One region of the Lysinibacillus sp. JK80 genome, then DNA from elsewhere that is predicted to be linked to it. Evidence: riboswitches for the same ligand, from Rfam matches in the RefSeq annotation. Region 1 holds a riboswitch; each other region holds the start of a gene.

Region 1 (7,640 bases):
TTATAAAATTTTTAATTCTTATTTTACCGGTACTACTGCACCTTTCCACTCTTCTAAAATGAAGTCTTGGATTTCTTTAGATGTTAATACTTCTAATAATTTTTTATTTTCAGGTTTTGATTCATCACCTGCACGTACAGCGATGATGTTAACATATGGAGATTCTTTATCTTCAAGAGAAATAGCATCTTCAATTGGGTTTAAACCGTTATCGATGGCAAAGTTAGAATTGATAAGTACTGCATCGCCTTCATCGTTTTCGTACATTTGTACAAGCATTTCTGGGGCAGTATTTGCATCGAATTTAAAGTTTTTAGGATTTTCTTCAATATCCTTTAATTCTGCTGCTGTTTTATCAATGCCTTCTTTTAATTTGATTAAGCCTTTAGCCTCTAACAATGACAGCATACGACCATGGTCAGATACTGAATTAGAAAGTAAAATTGTTGCGCCTTCAGGCAGGTCTTCTAACGTTTTATATTTTTTAGAGTAAATACCGATTGGTTCAATATGAACGCCACCTGCATTAACGAAATCATAGCCATTGTCTTTAATTTGTAGCTCTAAGTAAGGAATGTGCTGGAAATAGTTTGCATCAATATCTTTTGACTCTAAATCTTGGTTTGGTAGAACATAATCTGTATACGTTTCAATTTCAAGGTCTATGCCTTCTTTAGCTAAGATCGGTTTTGCTTTTTCTAAAATAACTGCGTGCGGTGTATTAGAAGCACCTACTTTTAATGTTACGTTTTCTTTGTTATCTGTTTGATCGCCAGATGCTGATTTTTCATCTTCTTTTTTATCTGTACCGCAAGCTACTAATGCTAGTACAAGTATTGATAAAAATAATCCTGCTAATAACTTTTTCATTTATGACACTCCCTTGTATTTGTTTTAAATATGTTAGCGGTAAAAACCGGAATAACCCCTTTTTCTTGCTAGCGTTTATCAATTTTTTCAGTAATTAAATCACCAATCCATTGAATAATAAATACGACTACTAAGATCAAAATAGTTGCCATTAATGTCACATCTTGGCGATTTCGCTGGAAGCCGTCTAAGAAAGCTAAGTTACCAAGACCACCTGCACCAATAATTCCTGCCATCGCTGTATAACCTACAAGAGCAACAGCCGTTACAGTGATACCAGAAATCAAAGCTGGTAATGATTCCGGAACCAATACTTTCCAAATAATTGTAGAAGTTTTTGCTCCCATTGAACGGGCTGCTTCAATCACACCTTTATCAATTTCACGTAACGCAATTAATACCATACGAGCATAAAACGGTGCTGCACCGATAATTAAAGCAGGTAACGCCGCATTGGCACCGCGAATTGTACCTAGTAAAAACTTCGTAAATGGAATTAATAAAATAATTAATACGATAAATGGAATGGAACGGAAAATATTAACGAGTGATCCTGTTAAAAAGTTAACGATTTTATTTGCCCATAACTGATTGGGGCTAGTTAGAAATAGAACAATACCAATGACTAACCCAAGAATAAATGTCACAACCGTTGATATAGCTGTCATGTATAAAGTTTCATACGTAGCTTGCCACATATTTTCCCAGTCTACATTCGGAAAGAGATTAGTTAGCATTTTCAATCACCTCCGTCTGTACTTCCACTGTATTTAAATAACGAAGGGCTTCAGTGACATTTGTCTGAGAGCCATCAATTTGCACAATCAATGTACCATATGCACCATTTTTTGTTTGTGAAATATTTCCGTGAACAATACTTACTTCTACATCAAATTGTTTCACAAGATGTGAGATGACAGGCTGTTCTGTTTTTTCACCAACAAAAATCAATTTGACAAGTTGTCCAGTTGGATAGTTTGTTTTAATTTGTGCTACCGTATCTTGTGTTTCCTTAGTGTCGGTAATTTGAGATACAAACTTCTTAGTAATAGCCGCCTGTGGGGCTTGGAAGACTTGTAATACCTCACCACGTTCCACAATTTCGCCTGCCTCCATCACCGCTACACGATGACAAATTTTGCGGATGACATGCATTTCGTGGGTAATCAGGACGATTGTTAAGCCTAAGCGTTCATTTATATCTACGAGTAAATCAAGAATGGCATCCGTTGTTTCAGGGTCAAGTGCGGATGTCGCCTCATCACATAGTAAAACCTCTGGATTATTCGCTAATGCACGTGCAATTCCTACACGCTGCTTTTGTCCCCCGGAAAGCTGGGATGGATATGCCTTATCGCGCCCTTCTAAGCCTACAAGGGCAATTAATTCCTTCACACGCGCTTCACGTTGAGCCTTTGGGAAGCCTGCGATTTCTAAAGGGAATGCAATATTTTCGGCAACTGTTCTTGACCAAAGTAAATTAAAATGCTGGAAAATCATACTTACCTTTTGTCTAGCTGCTCTAAGCTTTTGCCCTTTTATCGATGAAAATTCTTGATTGTTCACCGTTACTGTTCCTGCTGTCGGTTTCTCTAAACCGTTTAATAAACGAATCATGGTACTTTTACCAGCACCACTATAGCCGATAATGCCAAAAATTTCACCTTTATTAATAGTAAGGTTGACGTCTTTGACTGCCGTTAATTCGCCATTTGCTGTTTTGTATTTCTTTGTAATATTTTGAAGCTGGATCATAGCGAATACTCCTTTTCTCATATAGAAAACCCCTTCACTCACAGACAAGTAGAAGGGGTCACGTATGATACGTTAAACCGTTCTCTCATCTTTCAAAGAAAAATCTTTGGGTGATTTGGCACCTTTTCACATTGTGATGGTTGCCGGGCTTCATAGGGCACTTCCCTCCGCCACTCTTCATAAGAGTTCGATATATTTAATGTTTTAATAATATATTTGATACTTTACCACGCTAGTAAAGTTCAGTCAATTGATTTTTTTAACAATTCATATAAAAATGGTACGGATTGAAAAGCATAAATCTTTTCTGTCACTTTTCCGCCATCACTGATGAGTAGACAGGGAACACTTTCAATTTGATGCTCATAAGCTATGTGTTCCAAAAAGTTGATATTTGCTTTACCCATTTGTAGCTGTGGCAGTAATTGCTCAATAATGGACATCATTTTAGATGCCACTGCACACGTTCCACACATCGGTGTATATAAATAAAATGCAGTTTTCTCTCCCGACTGTTTAGCCGCTTCCCACTGCTCTATTGACCATTCTTCCATTTACTCACGCAACCTTACAAAATATATTCATTATGGATTGAAAAATGTGCACGCAGTAAAATCATTGCTAGCACTTTTCTTGGTGTCGTTTCTACTTCCTTGTATGTTGGCATTGTGCGCAGATGCTCAGCCTCTGGATAATGTCTGTCCATTAATGCACGTAGCTTATCACCAGAAGTATCTGCATCAAAAAAAGTAAATAGCTCACAGCCCTCATAGGGATCCAGTAGTTCTTCTAATTGATGCACACCAATTGTACCATTCGTACATAGTATTGTAACATTCTCATTCAAAATAGGCTCAATTTGTAGCTTATCTGAGCGCCCTTCTACTATCAAGCATTTTCCCTCGAACATTACGCCACCTCCATTTAGAGATCCCCACTTATAAGTCATTATATAACAAAAAACGCCGGTAGTTTCCGACGTTTTTCGATTATGGCTTGTCTTATTCAGCGATCATTTCTTCGTATTGCTCTGCTGTCATTAGTTTCTCAACTTCTGATGCGTCAGCAGGCTCAACAACGATCATCCATGCTTTTTCATATGGTGATTCATTAACGAATTCTGGGCTATCTTCTAAATCTGCATTTACTTCAACTACAGTACCTGAGATTGGTGCATATAATTCAGAAACAGTTTTTACTGATTCTACGCTACCGAATGGATCATCTGTTTTGATTTCGTCGCCAACTTGTGGAAGCTCAACGAATACGATATCTCCTAATTCAGATTGTGCGAAGTGAGTAATACCAATACGTACTTTTCCATCTTCTACTTTTACCCATTCATGTTCTTCAGAGTATCGTAAGTCTTTAGGTGTGCTCATGCAAAAAACCCCTCCATAAATATGTAATATATTCACTTTCAGTGTGCCATACTTCTCCTATAAATACAAGGTTTAATACGGTTATTTCCAAGCTTGCTCAAAATCTACTTCTTTAAAACCTAAAGTAACTTTTTTTCCATCTGTCACGATGGGACGTTTAATTAACATGCCATCTGAAGCAAGTAGCTCAAGCTGCTCATCCTCCGTCATTTCTGCTAACTTGTCCTTTAAACCAAGCTCACGATATTTCATGCCTGAGGTATTAAAAAATTTCTTCAAAGGCTGTCCACTAGCTTGCCAAATAGCTGTTAATTCTTCTTTAGTGGGAGGTTGCTCTGCGATATGTACCTCTTCATAGGAAACCTCATGCTCATTTAACCACTTCTGTGCCTTTTTACATGTTGTACATTTCGGATAATGGAAAAATTGAATCGTCATTACAATGCTCCTCTTCTGTCTTTTTCTGTAGTATACCATCATAGTTGTTTTCAATGGTGAACTTCACTCTTTTTTGTAAGTTTATCCACCAGTTGTGCAAATTTATCCGCTCCTTTTACAATTATCCATCTCATAAAAAAACCTAGCTATCTTTTGCAGATAGCTAGGTTAAATTTGCACTATTAAACAATATATTTTTCTGCATCAATTAATTTAACGGAAGCCTCACGCTTCTTCGCAATTAAATTATATGGATTATTACGCGTTAGCTTACGCAGTGCAGATAATGTCATACGGGCTGCATCGCCATCCGCTGAAGCAAGAATTGTGTCTTTTGCTTCTTTTTCGATTTCTGCGAATGCTTCTTGGCAGAAAATTTGTGTGTATAGCAATTTTTGATGTGCTTTTTCAGCACCGTCACGAGCAATTGCTTTTTCTGTACGTAAGACAGCTGATTCCATTGCAAATAATTGGTTAGCTATATTCGCAATGTTTACCAATACTTCTTGCTCTTGATCAAGTTTTGCACCAAAGCGTTGTGCTGCTAATCCTGCAGCTAATACAGCAATCTTCTTGGCATTTTTCACTAAATATTTTTCTTGTGCTAACGGCTCTGTACCGATTTCCTCTGGCATTAGCATAAGCAGCTCTTGCTGTAAATTTTGAGCAACTTGTAATAATGGCAGCTCACCTTTTAGAGCCTTTTTCATAAATGTACCAGGTACAATCATGCGGTTAATTTCGTTTGTACCTTCAAAAATTCGATTAATACGAGAATCACGGTAAATACGCTCTACCTCATACTCAGCCATAAAGCCATAACCGCCATGAAGTTGTACTGCTTCATCTGCAATATAGTCTAATGTTTCTGAACCGAATACTTTGGCAATAGAGCATTCAATAGCATATTCAGCAATCGCACCTGCAATCACTTTTCCTTGCTTTTGCTCTTCAGGGCTTAACTGACTTAAGCGGTCCTCAAATAGACCAACCGTACGATAGTTTAATGATTCTGATGCATACAGTTGAGAAGCCATTGTAGATAATTTCTCTTTTGTCAGATTGAAATCAGAAAGCTTTGTTTTAAATTGCTGACGTTGGTTTGTATACTGAATAGCTAACTCCAATGCACGCTTCGATCCGCCAATTGTGCCCACGCCTAGTTTATAACGACCAATGTTTAAAATATTGAACGCAATGATATGACCACGACCAATTTCGCCTAATAGATTTTCTACAGGTACTTCCGCATCTTCCAATACTAATGTACGAGTTGATGATGATTTAATCCCCATTTTCTTTTCTTCAGGGCCAACTGAAACACCATTGTAGGCACGTTCTACGATAAAGGCAGAGAATTTATCGCCATCAATTTTTGCGTAGACAACAAATACATCAGCAAAGCCTGCATTCGTAATCCACTGTTTTTCCCCATTTAAAATATAATGTGTGCCAGCTTCATTTAATTTGGCAGTCGTTTTTGCACCTAGAGCATCTGAACCTGAACCTGGCTCTGTTAATGCATAGGCAGCGATTAATTCACCTGAAGCAAGCTTAGGTAAGTATTTTTTCTTTTGATCTTCATTACCGAATAAAACAATTGGTAATGACCCAATTCCAACGTGAGCACCATGTGTGATAGAGAAACCACCTGCAACAGACATTTTTTCAGCGATTAAAGCTGAAGAAACTTTGTCTAATCCTAGCCCATCGTATTCTTCAGGCACGTCTGCTCCAAGTAAGCCTAATTCGCCTGCACTTTTTAGGAGACGCACTGAATGCTCAAATTCATGGTGCTCTAAATTTTCAACTACTGGTAAAACTTCATTTGCTACGTATTCCTCTGTTGTTTTAGCAATCATTTTATGCTCGTCAGTGAAATCTTCCGGTGTAAATACACGATCTAATTCCACATCTTCAATAAGAAATCCGCCGCCTTTAATGAAATCAGTTGTTTTTTCAGTCATGATTAATTCCTCCCAATATATCTTTTTGTTAGTTGATTCCCCTAATGATCATATATAGAAAAGCTTGATGTATACAATGTTCGGAGGCAACCGTAAACAGTACACCTCAAGCTGATCTAGCAAAATTTATAGAATTTCAAATACGCCAGCAGCACCCATGCCGCCACCAATACACATTGTCACGACGCCATATTTCTTCCCTTGACGCTTCAATTCATGAATTAGCTTTAAAGTTAAAATAGCTCCCGTTGCGCCTAATGGATGACCTAATGCAATCGCTCCACCATTGACATTGACTTTCTCTTGGTCGATGCCTAAATGACGTACCACCTGTAATGACTGTGAAGCAAACGCTTCATTAATTTCCCATAAATCAATATCATCGATGGATAAGCCTGCAATTTCCAACGCTTTTGGCACTGCCACGATAGGCCCGATACCCATTACTTCAGGGGGTACACCGCCTACTGCAAAGCCTAGGAATTTTGCCATTGGTGTCAGTCCTTGCTTGTCAGCTTCTTCACGATCCATTACTAGTACAGCTGCTGCACCATCGGAAGTTTGAGAGGCATTCCCCGCCGTTACACTGCCTTTTACATGGAAAGCTGGACGCAATTTTGCTAAACCTTCAACTGATGTACCTGGACGTACACCTTCATCCATACTGAATGTGAATTTTTTTACTTGTGGTTTATTGTTATCGTCTACGTAATGCTGTTCCACTTCGATTGGTACAATTTCATCATTGAATTTACCTTCTTTAATTGCCTTTTCAGCAAGCGTGTGCGAGCGAACAGCAAAAGCATCTTGATCTTCACGACTAACATTATATTGACGAGCTACTTCCTCAGCTGTATGTCCCATGCCCATATAATATTGTGGAGCCGTTTCCGCTAAAGTCGGATTTAAACGTGGTGTATTCCCTACCATCGGCACCATACTCATGGATTCTACACCACCAGCAAGAATGGCCTTTGAGTGTCCTAACATAATTCGCTCTGCTGCATAGGCAATCGCCTGTAAACCTGATGAGCAAAATCTATTAATCGTCAGAGCAGGGGTTGTATCTGGTAATCCAGCAAGTGCCCCAATACTACGTGCTACATTCATTCCTTGCTCTGCTTCTGGCATCGCACAGCCTAAAATTAAATCATCAATCGGCCCTTCATAGCCTGCTCTTTTCAGTGTTTCTTTGACTACGACAGCACCAAAATCGTCTGGTCTTACT
Region 2 (7,640 bases), 1.8 Mb from region 1:
GCATGTCCGCTCCTCTAATTCATTCCTGCAGGAGTATTTCCTAGGTGGTCGTGAAATGGGTGGTTTTATCCTTGCAATGACGATGATTGCTACATATGGCAGTGCGAGTAGTTTTATCGGAGGACCGGGTGTAGCCTATACAAAAGGACTTGGGTGGGTATTACTGGCAATGGCTCAGCTACCAGCAGGTTATTTTGTACTCATGATTTTAGGGAAAAAATTCGCCATTATTGCTCGTCGTTACCAGGCCATTACGTTAATCGACTTTTTACGTGAACGCTACAAAAGCCATGTCATTGTTATTTTATCAGCCATTAGCATCATTGTTTTCTTATTTTCGGCTATGATGGCTCAATGGGTTGGGGGTGCACGCTTAATTGAGTCATTAACTGGCTTAAGCTACACAGCAGCACTGTTTATTTTTGCGATTTCCGTGTTAGTATATGTGATTATCGGAGGCTTCCGTGCGGTTGCACTTACAGATACGGTCCAAGGTTCAATTATGGTGATTGGTACAATTATTTTATTAATCGGCACCATTGTGGCAGGTGGAGGCATCGACAATATAATGGCCTCACTGGTCGCTGAAAATCCTGACTTTGTGTCACCATTTGGCGCACAAGGAGATTTAACGCCTCTGTATGTCTCAACATTTTGGATTCTCATTGGTGTAGGGGTTGTAGGACTTCCGCAAATTGCGGTTCGTGCGATGAGCTATAAGGATTCCAAAAGTATGCATCAAGCAATTCTTATTGGCACGATTGCCATAGGGACAATCATGTTTGGCATGCATTTAATTGGGGTGTTAGCCCGACCTGTCTTACCGGGCATTGAGATTGGTGATAAAGTCATGCCGCTCCTGACATTGAAGGTATTACCGCCATTTTTAGCAGGAATCGTTTTAGCTGCACCAATGGCTGCGACAATGTCTACGGTTAATGCTTTACTAATGCTTGTCAGCTCTACAGTTGTCAAAGATATCTATTTAAATTATATGAAGCCGAAAGCTAGTGATGCAGAGATAAAGCGTGCAAGCTTTATTGTAACAACAGTCATTGGCCTAGCCGTTGTCATCTTTGCACTCAATCCACCTGATTTATTAGTGTGGTTGAACTTATTTGCCTTCGGTGGACTAGAGGCTGTCTTTATTTGGACAGTCGTTTTAGGATTGTATTGGAAAAAAGCGAATAAATACGGAGCGATTGCGTCAATGATTTCAGGCATGTTGTTGTATATTATGATTGATCGGTTTTATCCTTCTGTCTTTGGTATGCATACAGTCACGATACCAATTGTCGCATCCTTCTTTATTTTTGTGATTGTCAGTTTGTCCACTAGTCATAAATTTAAAAACGAAAAGCTTATGATTTAACGCCAAAACGCCACAGATTTCAAATTCTGTGGCGTTTATTTTAATGCATCATAAAATCATAGGCATTTTTCGCAAGTAATGTCATTGTAACGACAATAAATAGCGTGCGGACAAAGCCACTTCCTTTCTTGATTGCCATCCGTGAGCCAAGCATAGCCCCACCAATTTGCGCAATGCCCATGACTAGACCATAAACATAATGAATTTGACCTAAGTAAGCAAACATACAAACACCAGCCACATTACTCGCCAAATTTAAAAACTTCGCATTACCAGCCGCCTTTAAAAAATCAAAGCCTACCAGTAAGAAGCTAAAGATTAAAAACGACCCTGTCCCAGGCCCAAGAAATCCATCATAAAAACCAATAGCAAATAATAGCAGCATAAATAAAAACAAATGTTTTTTAGATAGATTTTTTACGGTAGAGACGGCACCCCAATCCTTTTTAAAGATCGTATATACCCCAACAGCCGCCAGCATAACAAGCATTAATGGCTTTAGTAATGCTGGATTAATCAGATGCACAGTCCAAGCACCACATAATGATCCGATAAATGCTAGTGGAAAATATTTGAGGACAGAGCGAATGTCCAGCTGGCCAGAACGATAGAAAGAAATAGAGGAAGTGAGTGAGCCCATGGCTCCTGCTAGTTTGTTCGTGGCAACAGCAGCGGCTGGATTGAGCCCAACAAATAGTAAGGCTGGTAGTGAAATTAAACCGCCCCCTCCCACTACTGAGTCAACAAAAGCCGCCAGAAATCCAAAAGAAATTAATAATATTAGAATATGTACATCGATTTCAAACAACATATGACACCTCTTTAAATTTAGTTACTACTGAAATAGTAACTAAATTTATTTGCGCTGTAAACCCCATTTTTTCATTGGCAAATCTTCACATTGGTAGCCTATAATAAAGATAATGGAGGGATTACATGGAGGAATTAATCACCCAGCTGAAAGAAATGGGTTTTACAGAATATGAAGCAAAGGCCTATACGGCACTTGTTCAGCAAAGTCATGTCAGTGCTTATCAGGTTAGTAAAAATTCTGGCATACCACGTGCAAGAGTGTATGATATTTTAAATATCCTTGTAGAAAAGGGCATCGTGTTAAAAGAAGAGACCGCAGAACAAACGACCTATTCGGCAATGCCTGTGTCTGTGTTCTTACAGCAAATGCAACAGCGCTGGGAGTCGAATTTTACGTCTATAAGCGGGAAATTAGAGAAATTAGAGGAAAAAGTACAGGAAGCTGAGCCTAAAGTGGTCATGCTGAAGGGCAAGGAATCCATTATCAACTATTGTCAGTCACTTCTAAAGAAGGCGAAGAAAAAAGTGATGCTGTCGATGTGGGAAGATATGTATGATGCCTTACGTGAAGATTTGCAAGAGGTGGCGCTGCATGTTCCTGTTCATGGCATTACGTTGTATGTAGGAGAGCATCTCGCCTCAATTGACCAGCATAGAGCCACACATTATACAAAAAAAGCGTCTACACCGCATTGGTTTATCTTATCGATAGATGGTCAGGAAATGATTTATGGTCATTCTCCATCTACCCAAGAGACGGCCTTTATCACCAATGATCCGGTTCATATTTATTTGTTAGAGGATTATATATGGCATGATGTGCTCATCAATCGGTTAGTAAAACGTGATGATCAGGAGTTAGAAGACTGGATTGCTAAGGAGCGTAAAGCTTTTTTCTTAGAATAGTCGTATAAGGAAGGGGAGGAACTTGAAAAAATTCGTGTTGCTAGGTTTAATGAGCCTACTAATGCTAGGAGCCTGTAATGCTACACCACCTACCGATCCACCAACGATTCATGAGCTAACGGTTGTCCCAGATAATGTCCAGAAAAATATCGTTTCTAATGACAGAATACAACTATTGCATGAAAAGGATGCTCCATATTACCTTGTTTATTATTCAAAAGGGAATGTATTGGCAAGTATTACAGCTGAGGGAAATAGGCTTATTATCCAGTTAGAAGAAGGCAGCGAGCAAAGGAAAGAGGCTCAACCCTATGTTTTTAAAATCACCGTCAAGAATCCTGAGCTGGATACCATTGATTTGCGAATAAACGGTCAGAGTACGCCAATTGATCGTATGACCATTATGTGATAAAAGAAACCGAAATCCCTTTAGAAATGAGATTTCGGTTTCTTTACGTGATGTCTAATAAAAGACTTTGTCTACGTTATATTTAGAGCGGAAAGTATTAATCGCATATGTTTCGTAAATTTCACGTTCCATTGGATCTTCTACTTCATAGACTTCAATTTTGAACACTTCATCACGATGGTTTTTCATCGGAGATACATTATCCTCGAAATGTTTTTTAATACGTTGACGAATTTTACGTGCTTTCCCAACAAACAATAGCTCATTCTTGTCATTATAGAATAAGAAAATGCCGCCTTTATCACGTGTGATTTTATGGAAGTCAATAAAACCGAAGTAAGGTGTGATTGGCACATCACCTGGTTTTAAATCTTGTTCACGTTGACGGATTACTAGATCTGGTTTTGGAAATTCAATTTTAATCAAACTATTCACGTTCCTCTCCCTTACTAAAAGTATATGGTAACATAATTACGGCATGTTTACCATAAATTTTAAATGTAGAAACCCCACAGATAGCAAGCTTAGTGTACATCAAATGACCAAGAAACATGCGCGTGAATCACAAAATATTCTATGAATTATTGATATTCTAACAAGTTCATGTTACAATTCAAGATAATTAAATAATCTTATCAAGAGAAGCTGAGGGATTTGGCCCGATGACGCTTCAGCAACCTCTAACAATCGTTAGAAAGGTGCTAATTCCAGCAAAGGATTTTTTCCTTTGAGAGATAAGAGTGGACGTGAAAAAAATCCTTCTCATTCTATCTCGTATGGAATGAGGAGGATTTTTTAATTTCGTTGCATTCTACGCAAGCAAGGTTTGCTAAAAGAGAGTGATTATAGAGAGGGGAAAGCAAGATGCCAATTAATATTCCGAAAAATTTACCAGCTGGAGAACATTTACGTGAGGAAAAAATCTTCGTCATGGAAGAAGATCGTGCGAAAACACAGCAAATCCGTCCATTAAATATATTAATATTAAATTTAATGCCTGAAAAAGAAAAAACAGAGCTCCAGTTATTACGTTTATTGGGGAATACACCATTACAAGTGAATATTACCTTTTTGAATACAGCCACACACGAGTCTAAAAATGTGAGTAAATCCCATTTGCAGCTTTTCTACACAACGTTCAATCAGATTCGACACCGACGCTATGATGGTATGATTATAACTGGTGCGCCAGTAGAAAAAATGGCTTTTGAAGAGGTCAACTATTGGCAGGAAATTTCAGAAATTATGGATTGGTCAAAAAAGAATGTGACATCCGTGCTACATATATGTTGGGGGGCACAGGCTGCATTGTATCATCATTATGGCATTGGGAAGGTTGAGCTTTCTGCTAAATGCTCAGGCGTCTATTCCCATGTGATTACAGATTTAACTGTAGATTTGGTACGTGGCTTTAGTGATTTATTTACTGCACCTCATTCACGCTATACATCTGTTTCGATTGACGAGGTTCGCAATCATCCAGATCTACGATTATTATCCTATTCAGAGGATGCTGGGGTATTTATTGTACAATCAAAAGATAATAAAAATATTATGATTACGGGGCATCTAGAGTATGATGCGACAACGCTAGCCGATGAATATAGTCGCGATGTGGCGAAGGGCATAGATATCGCCGTTCCTGTAAACTACTTCCCGAATGACGATCCGACACAAGTGCCGATGAATACATGGCGTGCCCATACGCATCTATTATTCTCTAACTGGTTGAACTACTATGTTTACCAAGAAACACCATATGAATGGGATTTTGTAGATGAAATCGAATATCATATTTAATTAATAAAAAGTCTAATTTCTTTTCTAGCTTAGAAGAAATTAGACTTTTTGATTGTCATCTTCTGTTTCCTGCTGAGGTGTTTCGTTTTTTTGAGCCTTGGATTTACGATTGCGAATAACTACCACAATCAACAAAAGTATGGGTAATAAAATGGTGAAAATAAAGGAAAAGATTGGCCAAATTTCATTATTATAATTAGTAGAATGCACAATATCTGGATGAACAATTTGAGAAAGTCCAATGACAATTATACCCATCGGTATAATAAGCGGACGATGATCCTTAATCTTCAAAATTTGTGCAAGGCCAACAACGGTCGTATAGAAATACATAAATGTACGAATATATATAGACGTAATCCACATAAATGCCATAATGATTTCTATGCGCTGTAAAAAATTCCCTATAGATATTCTTTGCGCTAAGGCATAGCTAGGAAATGTCCTTGATGCAGTGTTTTCAGGACCTAATACAAGAATCGATAGGACAATCAACGTAACTAAGACGATTCCACCAAGGATTGCCCCAATATATAGCCCTTTCTGTGCAGACGGCTGTACATTGACGCCAGTAGGATAGAGCATCAATAATACAATTAATGGAAAGGAAAAGATACTCATAAAGCGTGCAATACTATAAAACATAGATGCTTTGGTCGCTTCTAGTAGAGGCTGAATATTCTCAAATGTAATTTGAGGGGTAATACTAATGACGAAAAAAATAAAAATAAAGATAAACAATGGGAAGAGGATTTCTGCCGAACGGGCAAAGGTCTCAATCCCTAAATAAGCGGCATACATAATAAGGATACTGAACAGTAGGGCAAATGCTAATGTCGGTGTCTCTGGCATAACTTCCGTTTTCATGAAAATACCGATAAAATAAAGTAATTCTCCAGCCGAAAGAAAGGTCATAATCAGGAAACAAATCGCTGTGATTTTCCCGAAAAAACGCCCAAGAATTTTTTCATTGGCCTCGATAAAGTTTAGGGACGGTGTTTGATTGGCCAGTGTTAAAAATAATTTTAGAACCAGTAAACTGAGCAGAACACCAATGCTTGCCGCTATCCAAGCATCTTGCTTAGCGGCACCAGTAATACTCGAAGGGATAATTAAAATCGCTGTACCGATAGAATAGAGAAAGGTAACGATTGTAAACTGTCTTGAACTAATTATCTCTTTTTCCATCAAGCTACCCTCCGTTTCTCAGTCCATCTTTCTATTTTGTGAATGACACAATGTAATCCCTAATCGGTGTGAAGATAAAGGTAATCAAATCTAATGGGCTAGGAATATGGATTTTAAGGGCAATCCCCATATTTAAAGCCGTTCCAATAAATAGCAAAAAGGAGAATACAATAATGGCTTTTCTATCCTGTTGCTTTTTTAGCTTTGGAATAAAAACAAGAGCAACAATGATTGCAATAATCAAGATAGCTACTGCTAGTACCATCTCATTACTCCTCCTTTGGCTTGTTTAATAATGAATTTTGCATCGTACCTGAACCTTGGGTTGTTACCTTTACATGAACAGCCACTGCTAAATCTGGAAAAATGGAAGTCCAGTCATCCTTAATTTTTTTCCACTGCTTTGGATCTGCCCGATGTAGGGCATCCCCAAATCCAAAAACATCGACTTCATATTGCTGTTGAATTTTCTCTACTGTTTTTTCAATGCGGTCATCAATACCCTGGGCTGTTTTTTTATTAACGTAATCAATCGATTTATTTTTGGTAAGATCGATATCACATTCGACCTCTCCAACATTCTGCTCTACATTAATATGGACATCGATTTTCGGTTTCCCGTTTTTAAATGACCCTTTCACCTTTGTAGTGGATTGGGTGATTTCAGTAGACAAGGTCCCTTTATTAGGACAGGCGATGATTTCTATCGTACTTTGAATTTTGTCATTAAGAAAACTAATACTTTTGCTTTCGCTTTCAGTCAGTAGCCCTATATATTTATCCCCTTTAAATACTGCTAAACCTGTATAACGTAATAGCACAGGTGTTTTAACACGTTGCACATTTGTTTGATCTACACCTAATTTCTTATCGCCATGAACTTCAATAGCAGAAATTAACGCCCCTTTATGCTTATTGGTTAACGTATTGACTAATTCATCAATATTAACAGCTATCGTGGAGCCCCAAGCCTTTTCAGAGACATCAAGGGAATTCAAGATTTTATTTGCAGGAACTTTTTCGATGGGTGTTAGTACATTTAATACTTCCTTCGCTGTTGCTTCGTGAGACATAATGACGTCGAAATCCTTACGAAATTCATGGTCCCTTACAATTAAATCAAGTGCATCACTAATGCCTTCTTTCGCGAGA
Region 3 (7,640 bases), 150 kb from region 1:
TACACAAGCCAGTAACTGCGGCAATCTTCAATCTCGGCTATTTACCTGGTAGCAACCATGATATTATTACAAGACCTAATACAACAATCCAAGCCATTGAGAATATATTAAAGCTCTTAAAAGTTGGCGGTTTGATTGTTCTTGTTATTTATCATGGTCATCCAGGTGGAAAAGAAGAGCGTGATAAGGTCATTGATTATGTAAGCCAACTGCCACAAAAATATGTTCATGTCTTAAAATACGCATTTCTGAATCAACAAAATGATCCACCCTTCGTCATTGCATTAGAGAAAATGAAAGAATATCCTATTCAATGATTACATGCTAAAAGGCGATCAGTAGTTTCTATCAAACTAGCTGATCGCCTTGCTCTTTATCTACTTGTTATTGCGTTTTTCATTATAGTCAACCCAGAAATCTGCACCTTTAATTCCTAGTTTACGAGGATCAAAGACTGGGTCTTTTCCTTCTTTTTTCTGTTTCTCGTAATCTTTTAATGCGACAATAGCTGGTTTCATGATAATTAAAATAGCTATAACGTTAATCCAAACCATCAAACCAAGACCTACATCTCCCATTGCCCATGCTAGACCAGACGTACGGATTGTACCATAAAAGGCTGCAACTAAAATGGCAATTTTCGCAATCCAAATGAATACCTTTTCTGTGCTACCTCTAAATAAGTAAGCGACATTTGTCTCTGCAATATAGTAGTAAGCCATGATTGTTGTAAAGGCAAAGAAGAATAACGCAATGGCTACAAATGGAGCACCAAAGCCAGGTAATGATGAGTCAACTGCATATTGTGTATACGCAGCTCCTGCTTCAATACTTTTCGCAAAAGTCATTTGCTCATCGCCTGCTAATCCACCACTATTAAATTCTCCAATATGGATAAATGGATCTGCTCCCTCAGCTGCCTTTTCATCTTGTACATTGTACATACCTGTAAATAAAATCATAAATGCCGTAGCAGAACAAATTAATAATGTATCAATATAAACAGACGCGGCTTGTACAATTCCTTGCTTAGCAGGATGTGATACTTCCGCAGCTGCCGCAGGGTGAGCACCAGTTCCTTGACCAGCCTCATTAGAGTAAATTCCACGTTTAACACCCCAAGCAATCGCTGAACCAATAACCCCGCCAAAAATTTCTTGAGCACCAAATGCACTAGAAAAAATTAATCCGATAACTGTTGGTACTTGTGAAATATTCATAAAAATAATGACAATTGCCATAATGATATAAGCTAATGCCATAAATGGTACAATAATTTGAGCAGCGTTTGCAATTGATTTAATACCACCAATGATAATAGCACCTAGTAACACAACAATTATAAGTCCTGTGATCCATGTATCCAAACCGAAAGCGTTTTCAACAGCACCTGCGATGGCATTTGACTGCACACCAGGCATCAAAATTAACATTGCTATTAAAGCCGCCACAGCAAAAATTACTGCAAACCATTTTTGACCCATTCCTTTTTCTATGTAAAAGGCCGGTCCACCACGATATTCTGTATCTTTCTCTTCTTTATAGATTTGAGCTAATGTTGATTCTACATACGCGGTAGCCGCACCAATGAAAGCGATTGCCCACATCCAAAAGACAGCACCAGGTCCTCCCATTCCAATTGCTGTCGCAGTACCAGCAATATTACCTGTACCTACACGTCCTGATAATGCGATAGACATTGCTTGGAAAGAGGATATTCCCTTTTCCGATTTCTCCCCTTTAAACATTAAAACAAACATATCTTTAATGTGCCTTACCTGTAGGAACCTTGTGATAATTGAGAAAAATAACCCAATCAATAAGATACCATAAATAAACCATGGTCCCCATAAAATACCATTCAACTTCTCCACAATTACATCCATTTTACCCCTCCAATTTAAAATACCTTACTTTAGATCATTATAGTATTACACTTTTCAGAAAATTACAATATTATTTTTGAGTAACAATATTTAAGTAAGTAACCTAGTAAATGGAAGGGGATAAACCTATTTAATTATATAACCAATTCTTCGAAGAGCATTATTAATAAAATCTCGTGTATACATATAAATTTCTTCGCGCTCTCCCTCATGAAATAAATTATGATAACAATTTGCCCATTCTTTAAACTGAAATTCTGTGAATTCCTGTTGATGAAGCCAATTTCGGGTTTGGCGAGTGTCCGTAATTTTATCCTTCTCAGCTGTCATAATTAGCATAGGCATATTAGGCATTTCACCTTTAGGCAGCATCACTAAATTTTTCATCATTTGCTGAAGTTCTCGATACCATTTCACAGAAACAACAGACATGAGCGGTACATCATCTTTCATTTCTTCTCTGCCTTCAACACTACGCGTTAATTTCTCTAATGTAATATCATGTGTCAACTTAACATTGGCTGTTAACGCACTTAGACTTGTTAAAGCATTTGTTAATTTACCTGGTAATAGCTTTAGTTGCAACCAAGGTGATGTTAAAATAATGCCTGCACATTCATATTGTCTCTTTTGCAGTGTATGGAGGATTAATGTTGCACCTAGTCCATGCCCTATTACAAAGGTTGGTAAATTATATGAAAAAGCATTTTCAATCAGGTTTCGTGTATACTTATTGTACAATTTGAAGTCTTCATCATGGACTCTAGCAAATCTTGCATTACCACCATGATTCGGTAAATCCCCCATGACTATGTGGAAGCCTTCTAATCTTAATTTCTCTATCAGCCATGCATACCAACGGTGATTTTCATAAGCACCATGAAGAATAGCAATCACAGCTTTTGCTTGTCCATCAGCTTCCCATTTCCACATTTACATAGTCCTCCTAAAAAATAATTACACTTTGATTATATCGAAATAAATAGCACATTTTAATTTTATATTTCCATAAAGTTGCGTATTTGATACGATAATACTACATTATAGAAAGAAAAGAGGCGATTTTCATGATTTATCCATTTAAAGATAAAACGCCAAAGATCGATCCGTCTGTTTTCATTGCTGATTACGCAACTGTTACGGGCGACGTAACAATTGGCGCCGAAACAACCATTTGGTTTAATACGGTTATTCGTGGTGATGTTTCCCCAACGATTATCGGTAAACGTGTCAGTATTCAGGATCTTTGCTGTTTACACCAAAGCCCAAAATATCCGCTCATTATTGAAGATGAGGTAACAGTTGGACACCAAGTCACTTTACATAGTTGTACAATTCGCAAAAATGCCTTAATTGGTATGGGATCCATTATTTTAGACGGAGCTGAGATTGGAGAAGGTGCATTTATTGGAGCTGGAAGCCTAGTACCTCCTGGTAAAGTCATTCCTCCAAATAGTTTAGCATTAGGTCGTCCAGCAAAAGTTGTCCGAGAATTAAATGCTGAAGATAAAGAGGATATGGAACGCATCGTACGAGAATACGCAGAAAAAGGTCAATATTATAAATCACTTCAGAAATAAATAACCTACACAAAAAATCAATACTAACGAAAAAATCCCTCGCGTTTTCGTGTACCGAATATGTTCACGAATCCTAGCGAGGTATTTTTGTAAAAAAAACAAAAGGAGCAATGTTGCTCCTTTGTTTATTAATACATTAGAATAATTTTCTAATGACTTCATTACTTTAGTTCAATAGTTTATAAACGTGCTTTTTCTCGTAGCGCGTCTGCTTTATCAATTTGCTCCCATGGTACATTTAAATCTGTACGACCAAAATGTCCATACGCAGCAGTTTGTTTATAAATTGGACGACGAAGATCAAGCATTTTAATGATACCTGCTGGGCGTAGATCGAATAGCTCGCGTACCCATTCAACGATCTCGCTTTCTTTCACTCTACCTGTGCCAAATGTATCGACAGCAATGGAAACAGGCTGAGCAACGCCAATCGCATAGGCAAGTTGCACTTCAGCACGTTCTGCTAAGCCAGCTGCTACGATGTTTTTCGCTACATAACGTGCTGCATATGCCGCCGAACGGTCTACCTTGGTTGCATCCTTACCTGAGAAGGCACCACCACCGTGACGTGCATAACCACCGTATGTATCAACAATGATTTTACGTCCTGTTAATCCAGCATCACCTTTTGGCCCACCAATTACAAAACGGCCAGTTGGATTGATGAAGTATTTCGTATTAGCATCTAATAATTCACTTGGTACGACTGGTGCAATAACAAATTCTTTTAAATCTGCTTGAATTTGTTCAAGTGTTGCTTCTTCATCATGCTGTGTTGAAATAACAATTGTATCCACGCGAACCGGTACATTATTGTCATCATATTCAATCGTTACTTGCGTTTTACCATCAGGACGTAAATAGGCAAGTTCACCTGATTTACGTACTTCTGTTAAACGGCGTGCTAATTTGTGTGCCAAGCTAATTGGTAATGGCATTAGCTCTGGTGTTTCATTACATGCATAGCCAAACATTAAGCCTTGGTCACCAGCACCAATTGCTTCAATATCAGCATCTGTCATAGAGCCTTCACGTGCCTCTAATGCCTGATCAACACCTTGAGCAATATCAGGTGATTGTTCACCAATTGCCACAAGCACCGCTAAGTTCTCAGCATCAAAGCCATATTTACCTCGTGTATAGCCAATTTCAGCTACAGTGTCACGAACAATACCTTTAATATCCACATAAGTAGAAGTAGTAATTTCTCCTGCTACTAATACTAATCCTGTTGTTACAGTTGTTTCACACGCTACACGTGCATTTGGATCTTCTGCTAAAATAGCATCTAAAATGGCATCCGAGATTTGGTCACAAATCTTATCTGGATGTCCTTCTGTTACACTCTCTGATGTAAACAGTCGACGGTTTGTCATTTGGTTTTCCTCCTAAATACTCTTACAATAAGTAGTTGTGTATGAATACGGTACTCATTACCCATGTCAAGTCCGCTCCTAAGGATTGAACTCTCAAGCCGTTACTGCTGCTTTTAACACGAGGATTTCGAAAGATCCGTCATTATAATAAGGAAAGAACTACATATACTTACCTTTACATTGAATTTTAACAATAAAAAAATCCTTTTCTCACGTTACTTTACATGAGGAAAGGAATAATGACTGCGTAACCTTTCACTCTTATCGTTCAAGGGATGTTCCCTTGCATCAGGTTGGCACCAACGCATGTCGTGAAATAGTTCATGCAGGTTGCCGGGTTTCACAGGGCCTGACCCTCCACCAGCTCGGGATAAGAGTATCCGTTCAATCTCATGTTACTGAAAAGGTCGAACGTTGTCAAATATTTTCTTATGTATTACTGTATAGAAAGGAAAGAACGAACTTATTACACAAAAACTTTTCATACTTGGATGATGATGTAAATAGAAGCAAATTAATCCCTACAACATACCTAGCTACTTGTGGTAACATATGTGTGGCTCAATTTTCGTGCCTAATTACAGTAGGATTGATGGTATTCTACTCGAAAAACATTATTTTTTGTCAGTTTATTGAAAAGTGGTAAAAACTCTAAAATAATTTCTTAATTAGTATAGATTATTTAAGCAATTGTGTTATACTATTTTTGAAATTAAGAAAAAATCCCTCTAAATCAAGGGAATACTATAAAAAAGGATGGTATTTAATCGATGAATTCAGTAGAAATTGCAAACGAACTGAAGGAATTATTAAACGGCGGTAACATTAATGTTCAACTTTCAGTACCACAATTAGCAGAAAAAGCTACATCTCGTGGTGAAGCAATGTTAACAGTAGATGGCGCAGTTCGTGCAGAAACTGGCAAATACACTGGTCGTTCACCTAAAGATAAATATACGGTAGAAGAAGAAAGCACAAAAGATCAAATTGACTGGGGTAAAGTCAACCAACCGATTTCTTCTGAAGTGTTCGATAACCTATATGTAAAAGTAATAAAATATTTAAAAGAACGTGACGAGTTATTCGTATTCAAGGGCTTTGCAGGTGCTGACAAAGACTCACAATTAAGCATTCAAGTTATCAATGAATACGCATGGCACAATCTTTTTGCTCATCAATTATTTATCCGTCCAACAGCAGATGAATTAGCTTCTCATGTTGCCGACTTCACTGTCATCTCAGCTCCTAACTTTAAAGCAGATCCTGCGGTTGATGGTACTGCTTCTGAAACATTCATCATCGTATCACTTGAAAAGAAAATTATTTTAATTGGTGGTACAGAATATGCTGGTGAAATGAAAAAATCTATCTTTGGTATCATGAACTATTTATTACCACAACAAGGTATTCTTTCAATGCACTGCTCAGCAAACGTTGGTGAAGCTGGCGATGTAGCGTTATTCTTCGGTCTATCTGGTACTGGTAAAACGACGTTATCAGCTGATCCTGATCGTAAGCTAATCGGTGACGATGAACACGGTTGGTCTGATAATGGTGTATTCAACATTGAGGGTGGTTGCTATGCAAAAACAATCAACCTTTCTGCTGAAAAAGAACCAGAAATCTACAATGCAATCCGCTTCGGCTCTGTATTAGAAAACGTAGCTGTTGATCCAGAAACTCGTATTTGTGACTATGATGATGGTTCGCTAACAGAAAATACACGTGTAGCTTATCCAATCCAATACATCGAAAATATCGTTGATCCTTCTGTTGCAGGTCATCCAAAAACAATCATCTTCCTAACAGCTGATGCATTTGGCGTGTTACCTCCAATCAGTAAATTAACAAAAGAACAAGCGATGTATCACTTCCTAAGCGGGTTCACTTCTAAACTTGCTGGAACTGAACGTGGTGTGACTGAGCCAGAACCAGTATTCTCTACTTGCTTCGGGTCTCCATTCCTTCCACTTCCTGCAACAGTATACGCAGAAATGTTAGGACAAAAAATTGACGAGCACGGTGCACAGGTATACTTAGTAAACACTGGTTGGACTGGTGGCGAATATGGCACAGGTAGCCGTATGAAACTGTCTTACACACGTACAATGGTCCGTGCAGCAATCGATGGTAAATTAGCAGATGTTGAAACAACACAAGATGCTGTGTTTGGTTTACACATTCCAACAGCAGTTGAAGGCGTACCTTCAGAAGTGTTAAATCCTCGTGAAGCTTGGGCAGATAAAGCTGCATACGATGCAAAAGCTGCTGAGCTTGCAGGCTTATTCAACGAAAACTTCAAGAAATTCTCAAACGTTTCTGAAGCCATCACTACACTTGGTGGTCCATTAAAATAACGTCTATATAAAAGACAAAGGGAACAATTTATTCGTTCCCTTTGTCTTTTTGTTTTCTCTATGCTTTATTGTTGTTTCATCCACTTGCAAAGAGCACGGACAGTTTCACGATTTTTTGCTGGTGGATATTGATGTGCATAGTTAAGATCATACCAAGTTTCGAATGATTTATTTGCTTCCTCTAAAAAAAATGCCAATTGTCTGGCATGTTCAATATCCACATTTTCATCACGATAGCCATGAATGATAAGAACGGGAGCTGTTATACGCTCTATCTCAAAAAGTGGTGTTCTTGCATCATACGCTTCTGGTACACGATTAGGTGTTCCTCCAATAACACGCTTCATCATTCTGCGCATATCTGTACGTTCCCAATAAGTGGCCGTTGCATCAGAAACACCTGCCCATGTTACAACAGAAGTAATATCCCTTCTTAAAATA

Evidence for each region. A riboswitch is a leader RNA that binds a small molecule or an ion and turns the genes downstream of it on or off. The one in region 1 is predicted to bind S-adenosylmethionine.
Region 2: it holds a riboswitch for S-adenosylmethionine, as region 1 does, so the genes downstream of both, metA (homoserine O-acetyltransferase MetA) here and HXV90_RS18150 (methionine ABC transporter ATP-binding protein) in region 1, are expected to answer to the same signal.
Region 3: it holds a riboswitch for S-adenosylmethionine, as region 1 does, so the genes downstream of both, metK (methionine adenosyltransferase) here and HXV90_RS18150 (methionine ABC transporter ATP-binding protein) in region 1, are expected to answer to the same signal.

What each region holds. Positions count from the first base shown of each region.
Region 1 covers NZ_CP058997.1:3,605,111-3,612,750, forward strand. Annotated here, with positions in the region: gene HXV90_RS18140 (MetQ/NlpA family ABC transporter substrate-binding protein) at 19-870, opposite strand; gene HXV90_RS18145 (methionine ABC transporter permease) at 939-1,607, opposite strand; gene HXV90_RS18150 (methionine ABC transporter ATP-binding protein) at 1,597-2,625, opposite strand; SAM riboswitch class I at 2,708-2,811, opposite strand; gene HXV90_RS18155 (thioredoxin family protein) at 2,868-3,179, opposite strand; gene HXV90_RS18160 (toprim domain-containing protein) at 3,194-3,535, opposite strand; gene gcvH (glycine cleavage system protein GcvH) at 3,627-4,007, opposite strand; gene HXV90_RS18170 (arsenate reductase family protein) at 4,089-4,445, opposite strand; gene HXV90_RS18175 (acyl-CoA dehydrogenase family protein) at 4,628-6,412, opposite strand; gene HXV90_RS18180 (acetyl-CoA C-acetyltransferase) at 6,539-7,640, opposite strand, start outside.
Region 2 covers NZ_CP058997.1:696,752-704,391, forward strand. Annotated here, with positions in the region: gene panF (sodium/pantothenate symporter) at 1-1,372, shown strand, start outside; gene HXV90_RS03655 (TSUP family transporter) at 1,413-2,183, opposite strand; gene HXV90_RS03660 (TrmB family transcriptional regulator) at 2,309-3,091, shown strand; gene HXV90_RS03665 (hypothetical protein) at 3,114-3,500, shown strand; gene HXV90_RS03670 (nucleotide excision repair endonuclease) at 3,555-3,926, opposite strand; SAM riboswitch class I at 4,130-4,241, shown strand; gene metA (homoserine O-acetyltransferase MetA) at 4,365-5,300, shown strand; gene HXV90_RS03680 (GerAB/ArcD/ProY family transporter) at 5,340-6,488, opposite strand; gene HXV90_RS03685 (hypothetical protein) at 6,520-6,753, opposite strand; gene HXV90_RS03690 (Ger(x)C family spore germination protein) at 6,758-7,640, opposite strand, start outside.
Region 3 covers NZ_CP058997.1:3,454,599-3,462,238, forward strand. Annotated here, with positions in the region: gene HXV90_RS17260 (tRNA 5-(aminomethyl)-2-thiouridylate-methyltransferase MnmM) at 1-317, shown strand, start outside; gene HXV90_RS17265 (alanine/glycine:cation symporter family protein) at 378-1,886, opposite strand; gene HXV90_RS17270 (alpha/beta hydrolase) at 2,013-2,819, opposite strand; gene HXV90_RS17275 (gamma carbonic anhydrase) at 2,954-3,466, shown strand; gene metK (methionine adenosyltransferase) at 3,646-4,842, opposite strand; SAM riboswitch class I at 5,101-5,219, opposite strand; gene pckA (phosphoenolpyruvate carboxykinase (ATP)) at 5,613-7,199, shown strand; gene HXV90_RS17290 (alpha/beta hydrolase family protein) at 7,265-7,640, opposite strand, start outside.